Regions from separate parts of the Latilactobacillus sakei subsp. sakei DSM 20017 genome, predicted to be linked through region 2. Evidence: predicted binding sites of a transcription regulator. Region 2 holds the regulator's gene; the other holds the start of a gene.
What was found. Region 2 encodes NrdR, which represses ribonucleotide reductase genes. Its sites were predicted from a motif close to ACACNATATATNGTGT; they were not measured.
Positions count from the first base shown of each region.

Region 1: a site for NrdR is predicted at 2,512-2,527, ahead of nrdH (glutaredoxin-like protein NrdH). Genes of this name have one in related genera too.

Region 1 is NZ_AP017929.1:1,490,498-1,494,934, forward strand. Features, by position in the region: gene LEUCM_RS07435 (EbsA family protein) at 1-310, opposite strand, end outside; gene LEUCM_RS07440 (ribonuclease HI family protein) at 386-769, shown strand; gene cls (cardiolipin synthase) at 855-2,312, shown strand; gene nrdH (glutaredoxin-like protein NrdH) at 2,632-2,862, shown strand; gene nrdE (class 1b ribonucleoside-diphosphate reductase subunit alpha) at 2,986-4,437, shown strand, end outside.
Region 2 is NZ_AP017929.1:1,061,778-1,066,214, forward strand. Features, by position in the region: gene polA (DNA polymerase I) at 1-174, shown strand, start outside; gene mutM (DNA-formamidopyrimidine glycosylase) at 186-1,022, shown strand; gene coaE (dephospho-CoA kinase) at 1,022-1,630, shown strand; gene nrdR (transcriptional regulator NrdR) at 2,179-2,652, shown strand; gene LEUCM_RS05290 (replication initiation and membrane attachment family protein) at 2,670-4,049, shown strand; gene dnaI (primosomal protein DnaI) at 4,049-4,437, shown strand, end outside.

The DNA of each region.
Region 1 (4,437 bases), 430 kb from region 2:
TTGTCTTAATTAATAAGCCGTATTTTTGAACAATCACGGCTGTCGTTTGTGCCAATTGAATTGTTCGGTTATATTTAAATAATGGTCGTTTAAGCGTTAGCGTCTGTGCAGTGATGTCGAGACGATGACCGAATAGATTAATAATGGTTAAAATAACCGCGATGATCCCCACCGTAATCGATTGCCAATTAAGATTAATGAGTTCAAGTTGCAGAATTAAAGCTAGCGTATAAATAAATCCAATCCAAGACCAAATTGTAACGCAATAGGCGTAGTTTGGCTGGTAAAATAGGCGTTTGTTAGTTTGCAATAGAAACACTCCTTATGCAGTCCATATTACCATTAACCAGGGGTCTCTGTCAGTGGAAAGGTGGAAACTTTACGAATGATTAAACTTTATACAGATGCAGCCACGCTTGGCAATCCTGGCCCCAGTGCTGCTGGGATACTGATTGTGACCGCTAAGCAGCAATATCAATTTAGCATTCCCTTACCGCCGGTGGATAATCATGTTGCCGAGTTTATGGCGGTTCAATTGGGCTTAGAAAAAATTACTACGCTTGGTTTGACCGAGTCGATGCTTCAAATTAATGTTGATAGTAAAATTGTCTGTCAAAGCCTCGAAAAACAATATGCGAAACATTACCAGCAATATGTTGATCAGATTATCGCCTTAGAACAGCCCTATTCCCTCGTGCTACATCAGTGGTTGCCTGATCGGCAAAATAAAGGGGCACACCACCTCGCACAACAAGACTTAAAAAAATAGTTATTAAAAACATGGTGTTTCGGAATGCGTTTTAGTAGACTGTTTATAAACACACTTAATTAGTTTCTGGAAGGATTGGTTGCATATGATACTACTAACGGAGATTATTTCCGCAATTATTTTAATTAACGGCCTCTTTGCGGTCATCACGGTCTTACGACAACCGCGCGATATTGCGGCGACTTGGGCGTGGCTACTAGTTTTAATCTTACTGCCTGTCGTCGGCTTTATTTTGTACCTTTTCACAGGGCGTGGGTTATCCCGGAAAAAGATTTTCCAAAGTCAGTCACAAATCAACGATGGGGTTTTGGCCTTAGTTGATATTCAACGTCAAGAAAATCGGCGTAATGAATTATTACCTAAAAAGGTGTTGTCCAGTGAAGCGACTGAAATGGTCAATCTTTTCTTAAACATTAATAACGCACCGGTTTTAAAGGATAATCACGTAACGTTATATACTGACGGGACCGAAAAATTCGCTGCCTTGTTCGCCGATATTAAAAAAGCGACTAAGAGTATTCATATTGAGTACTACACCATTTACAATGATCAAATCGGTAATGAACTACAAGCACTATTGGTTCAAAAAGCCCAGGAAGGTGTCGCAGTAAACGTCTTATACGATGCTTGGGGTTCTCAAGGGGCCACCCAAAAATGGTGGCGGCCACTTGAAGAAGCCGGCGGACATGCCCGGACCTTCTTTAGTTCGAAACATTCAATCACGGATTTTCGTTTGAATTTTAGAGATCACCGTAAAATCGTCGTTTTAGATGGCACAATTGGGTATATCGGCGGTTTTAACGTTGGTGATCAATATCTCGGCCGTAGTGCTAAGTTCGGTAATTGGCGTGATACACACATGCGCATTACCGGGAATGCGGTTTTGGCGCTTCAAGTACGCTTTTTGATGGATTGGAATGCCAGTGTTGAAGAAGCAATTCGTTTAACTTATTCTGAAAGCCACTTCCCGATTGCAGCGGAAGCCAACCGCGGCACGGCAGCGATGCAAATTGTTTCGAGCGGGCCTGATAAATTAGACGAACAAATCAAGTTGGGTTATTTGAAGATGATCAGTTCAGCTAAGAAAAAATTATGGATTCAAACCCCTTATTTGGTACCCGACGATAGTATTATCGATGCGCTCACGACAGCAGCAATGTCTGGTGTCGATGTGCGGATCATGACCCCTAGCATGCCGGATCATCCTTTCATTTATCGGGCCACACAGTATTATAGTCAGTTATTGCATGAAGCCGGTGTTAAGATTTACGCTTATCAAGATGGCTTCTTACACGCCAAAACAGTGGTTATGGACGGTCATATTAGTACGATTGGTTCGGCTAATATGGATATTCGTAGTTTCAAATTGAATTTTGAAGCCAATGCTTTTATTTATGATCCGAAATTAGCACGGCAACTCGAGCAGATTTATTTAGAAGATATCAAAAACGCGGTATTATTAACAGATGAGATGATTGCTCAACAATCTGCGTGGTTACGCTTCAAACAAAAATTTTCACGACTCCTATCGCCAATTTTATAAATCGTTCGGTAAAAAAATGTCCTCCGATTTTTCAAGGGTGGGTCAGAAATTTTAATATTTTTTAGGAACGTTGCTACGGCTGAAACGGTGTCGGTTTCAAATTGTTTACAATCGAATTGGGGATTGACATTATCCTGGATAATGGTAACTTTAAAATAGGAACACTACACAAGTCGAATTTAGAATCATTCGCGAACAGCCACTATAATTAGTGGCTGTTTTACTTTTGACTACCATATCTGGTATTTAAACATTGCATGATTCTTTTTTAAACGGTATACTAAAATTACTAATTAAGTTCCACAAGGAGTTAATCACAATGGCTAACATTACACTATATACGAAGAACGGCTGTCCCCAATGCCGTATGACAAAGCATTTTTTAGAAACACACAACATCACTTTTAGCGAACATAATATTAACGATGAACCCCAATATATTGATTACTTAAAAGAAAAAGGGTTCCAAGCTGTTCCTGTGCTTGAAGCTGACGGTGTTGAAAGTTTCTCCGGTTTTAGACCAGCCGAATTACAAAAATTGGCCTTTTAAGTTTAAGTGCTGTCCTTAAAATAGGCATCTACGAGTGGGACCAACTCCTTGAAGAGTTGGTCTTCACTTTTTTTACACCCAAAATCGGGCATTTTATTAATTTTTTAAGAAAGTGGTGCGCTAATGTCTTTAAAAGAGATTAAAACTGAAAACGTAACTTATTATGAATTGAATAACAAAATCAATATTCCGGTTAACGGTCAAATCCCCCTTCAAAAGGATCAAGAAGCACTAGAAGCCTTTTTAGAACAAAATGTGCAACCCAACATGGTGACTTTTAAATCACTACAAGATCGCTTAGATTACATGGTGGCTGAAAACTATTACGAAGCGGATTTTCTAAAGGCCTACTCAATCGATTTTATGGAACGCTTAAATCAATATTTAATCGATCAAGACTTTCATTTTAAATCTTTCATGGCAGCTTATAAGTTTTATGCGCAATACGCTCTTAAAACAAATGATAACGGCTTTTACTTAGAAGACTTTAAAGACCGGGTCTTCACCAACGCGCTCTATTTTGCGGATGGTGACGAAGCCCTTGCAATGAGTGTTGCTGATGAAATGATCCATCAACGTTACCAACCAGCTACGCCTACCTTCTTAAATGCGGGGCGTTCTCGTCGTGGTGAATTAGTGTCATGTTTCTTATTACAAACAACCGACGATATGAATTCAATTGGCCGGACCATCAACTCTGCCCTTCAATTATCACGAATTGGTGGTGGCGTCGGGATTAGCTTGTCTAACTTGCGTGGTGCTGGTGATCCAATCAAAGGCATCGACGGTGCTGCAAGTGGTGTCTTACCTGTTATGAAATTATTAGAGGATTCATTCTCTTATTCCAACCAATTAGGGCAACGTCAAGGCGCTGGTGTTGTTTATCTGAACGTTTTCCATCCAGACGTCGTGGCTTTCTTGGGCGCTAAAAAAGAAAATGCTGACGAAAAATATCGGTTAAAGACCCTCTCACTCGGCTTAACAGTGCCAGATAAGTACTATGAATTAGTCAAAGAAGACGCTGATATGTATCTCTTCAGCCCATATAGTGTTGAACGTGAATACGGACAACCTTTCTCATACATCGATATTACGGCCGAATATGACAACTTAGTGGCTAACGACGCGATTAAGAAGACGAAAATTAAAGCCCGTGATTTAGAAAATGAAATTAGCAAGCTCCAACAAGAATCAGGTTACCCTTATATTGTGAATATCGATACGGCTAATAAAGCCAACCCAATTGACGGTAAAATTATCATGAGTAACCTTTGTTCTGAAGTCTTGCAGGTGCAAACCCCTTCTCAAATTAACAATCGTCAAGAATATGACGTTTTAGGAACTGATATTAGCTGTAACTTAGGTTCAACTAATATTCCGAACATGATGACCTCTCCTGATTTTGGCCATTCAATTGAAACGATGGTCCGTTCATTAACTTATGTGACTGATCATTCTGATATCGATGTTGTCCCTTCTGTAGCACATGGTAACCAATTAGCCCACACAATCGGCTTAGGCGGCATGGGCTTGCATACCTACTTCGCTAAGAACCAAATGATGTACGGTTCAGAA
Region 2 (4,437 bases):
CAAGCCAGAATGTTATTACAAGTACATGATGAATTGATTTTTGAAGCACCAACTGAAGAAATACCAATCTTACAAAAATTAGTCCCAAGTGTGATGGATTCAGCCGTTAAATTAGCGGTGCCATTGAAGGTCGAAAGTGGTTTTGGCCCAACTTGGTACGATATTAAGAAATAAGGTGACGGAAAATGCCTGAATTACCAGAAGTCGAAAATGTCCGCCGGGGACTTGAAACCTTAGCGGTTGGTAAAACTGTTTCAGCAATCGATATTCGCTGGTCGAAAATCATTGTTAATCCAGATGAAGTCTTTACTGCTGGATTAGTGGGCCAACAGATTACAGCTGTTGATCGGCGGGGGAAATATTTACTAATTCGTTTTGGAGAACAGCTAACTGTTGTCAGCCATCTGCGAATGGAAGGTAAGTATGAAGTGGTCGCCAAGGAGGCACCGATTTCAAAACATACGCACGTGATTTTTGAATTCACGGATGGGCAACAGATGCGTTACCTAGATACGCGGAAGTTTGGGCGGATGCAGTTGATTGAGACCGGTCAGGAAAATACGGTAGCTGGCTTGAAGGACCTAGGGCCGGAACCAACACCGACGACCTTTTTAAAGGCGGACTTCTATCAACGGTTGCAAAAACATCACAAAGCTATCAAGCCATTGTTATTGGATCAAAAGGTTGTGACCGGTCTAGGCAATATTTATGTCGATGAAACGTTGTGGTTAAGCCATATTCATCCAGAAATACCAGCCAATGACTTGACGCGTGCTGAAACGGATCGCCTCCACGATGAGATTATTGCCGAATTAGAACTAGCGATTAATCATGGAGGGACGACGGTTAACACATTTTTGAACGCGACCGGTCATGCTGGCGCCTTCCAAGAAATGCTGCATGTTTACGGCAAAAAAGGGGTTCCTTGCGAACGATGTGGGACACCAATCGAGAAGATTAAAGTGGCACAGCGGGGGACGCATTTTTGTCCAAAGTGTCAGATTAAAAGGGATGCAAAATAATGACTTATTTCCTAGGCTTAACTGGTGGTATTGCTACCGGTAAAACAACTGTTTCGCAAATGCTAGCGCGACAAGGTATTCCTATTATTGATGGGGATCAAGTCGCACACCAAGTGTTGGCGGATAATCAAAGTGTGCAAGAACAGATTCAAGCCACTTTTGGGAAGCAGCTTGTGCAAAACGGTAAAGTTGATCGGGCAGCTTTGGGCAAATTGGTCTTTGGCAATCAAGCCGTATTAGCGCAACTCAACGCGATTACCGCACCGGTCATTCGGGAGACGATTATGACCGAGATGGCTCAGGCCAAAGCGCACCAAGTACCGCTAGTTGTTTTGGACTTACCGTTGTTATATGAACAGCACTACGAAACGGTTTGCGACGGGGTGTTAGTCGTTTATTTGCCGGTTGAAAAACAATTAGCGCGATTAATGGCGCGGAACCAATTAAGTCGCGAAGATGCTTTGAAACGGATTAACAGTCAAGCATCATTGGCTGAAAAACGGGATAGAGCAGACTTCGTGATTGATAACCAAGGCTCACTGGCTCAATTGAAAGCCCAATTAAAGACAGTTTTGGAAGGCGTGCACCATAAGTCGGGTATGTCCTGAGGATTAACACAGAATGGTGAATGATTGCTGGAAGCAATCGTTTGACATTCAGGGTTAACCGGAAGGATATGACTTATAGAACACGTTTATACCACCAATGTTCGGATACCGAAAAGGAGCTGAAGACAAAATTACTTTTGTCCCAGCTCCTTTTTTGATCTATTTGCACCATGCAGTAAATGCGCAAAAGTAACCTGGTGCGATAGTACTCTGAAACGTGGACTACCAACCTGATTCCTGTGGTTAGCGATGTCAGTCAAACAACCGATTGCATCGGTTATTCGCCTAACGCTGCTAATCCTCAGAATCAACCCGGTTGGTAACGCACGCTGGTTAAAACGTGCCTCTCGCATCAACTTTTTGTGCTTTACCACGGTGTGCGAACAATCGACTGTGTCGCTTATTCACACCACTCAGTAAATGCTCAAAAGTAACCCGGTGCGATAGGCACTCTGTTGCATGTCATGTTATAATATTGTTATACTGTCTGTTTAGAATAGTAAAATACAATTAATATTCCTTAAATTAAAAGATAAGAAGGTGTCTTTATGCTATGTCCACATTGCCATCAAAATAGTTCACGGGTAATTGATAGTCGACCAACAGATGAAGGACGCGTTATTCGGCGTCGTCGCGAATGCGAAAATTGTCAATTCCGGTTTACAACTTTTGAAAGGGTGGAGCAAACACCGTTATTAGTCATTAAGAAAAATGGGACCCGTGAAGAGTTTAACCGCGATAAATTATTACGTGGTTTAATCCGGGCTGCCGAAAAGCGACCTGTTACGATGGAACAAATGACTGAAATTGTTGATGAAGTTGAAAATAAAATCAGGGCATTAGGCGAAAACGAAGTATCGTCACAAGCTGTCGGCGAATACGTCATGGCCGTTTTACCAGGTGTCGACGAGATTGCGTATATTCGTTTTGCTAGTGTCTACCGTCAATTTAAAGACATGAATGTCTTTATGGCGGAATTGCAAGAAATGATGAAAAAAGAAAAGGCTAAAGACCAAGATTAGTCGAAAGGAGTTAGCGGATGTCAGATGCATTTGATTATTTAAGTCCTAAAGATGGGTTTATGGTGACAAAAGCTAACTATTTGAGCGATTTTGATCAAACAGTCGTCACCTATTTATACCAACCACTGATGGGGGCTGTCGCGTACAGTCTCTATCTTTTGTTATGGAGCCAATCAACACAGGCCAAGAGTCAAATGACTTTCCAAACGCATGCGACCTTGTTGAATTTATTAGGGGTTGATTTGCCGGCTTTTTATGACGCGCGCAATAAGTTAGAAGCGTTAGGCTTAATGCGGACTTATCAGAAGAATAACAATACGGGCCGCAATCTGGTGTATGAATTATACGCACCAATGCAGCCACATATTTTCTTCAATGATGATTTGTTGAGTGTCATTTTATACGAATCAGTCGGTGAGAAGCGGTTTATTGAATTGAGAGAGCATTTTAAACTACAACCAGTGCGCTCTAAGGAATACGAAGAGGTCACGAAGAACTTCTTGACGGTCTTCCACGTTCAAAATGATCATTTAACAACGGCCCCTACGGCAGTTGCTGAGGCACAAAGTACGTATCAACAAAAAAAGGCGCAAAAACCAAGTTTCACGTCAGTTGAGTTGCGCACTTTTGATTGGGCTTTATTACAAGAAGTGGTTGCACAGAATCAAATCGATACGGATGAAATTTTACGTAATGAGCAACGATTATTTAATTTGCATTATTTTTACGGATTAGACGAAATGGAATTGGGACGCTTAATCGGCCTCACCATGGATGTTGCCGACAGTCGGGTCAATATGGATGCGTTAGAACAAAACGTTTTGAATAATTATACGCGCCGACATAGCGTTCAAAATAACAGTGAACAACCGGCTAAAAAACCGCTTGAGACGCTACAAAAAGAATGGCAAAAAGCCGGCTTTAATGAAAAAGAAATGCAGTGGTTAACCGAAAGTCAGCAGTATTTACCAGTTGATTATTTGGAATATCTTAAGCAAAAAAATCATGGCTTTGTGGCGAAAAATGAAATTCGCGCATTACGTGACTTACAAAATCGCTATATCTTTAACAACGATGTTTTAAATATCTTAGTGGTTTACATCATTAGTCAGTATGAGGGCCTAACACAAGCTTTGTTAGATCGAATCGCCAATCAATGGGCGCAACAAGGGGTTAAGACGTCAGCTGACGCTATTTTACAAATCCGTGATTTCCAAACCAAACAAGAAACGAAACAAACTAAACGACAACCGCGCTATCAAGCCAAGACCAAGCAAGAAACTGTGCCTAAATGGGCCAAGTCTGATTATCAAGCGCCACAAACCACATCAAGTAAGGCGGATCAGCAAGAAATTGATCAATTACTCAAGAAAATCCGTGAAGGGCGGGAATCATAATGGAAAATATGGGCAAAGATTTAACCGACTATATGAACCGGCAACGCCTGAATCAACGCTTTAATAAATTGGTTGAAGAAGCCTTGCAAGATCCTGATGTGCAGGCCTTTATTCAGGCTAATCAGGCCGCCCTATCACAAGAAACAGTGGCGCGCAGTGCAGCTAAAATCTATGAATATGTCAATGAAAAAAAGAAAATTTTAAACGGTGAAACAACGTTGGCACCAGGTTATGCGCCTAAGTTGGTGTTGAGTAACCACTTTATCGATGTTAGTTATGAACCAACGGCGGATCTAGTTCAAAAACGCGCACAAGCCGAATTGAAGGCCCGTGTGAAGTCGATTAACATGCCTAAGGACATCGTTGAAGCGAGCCTCGCACAATATGA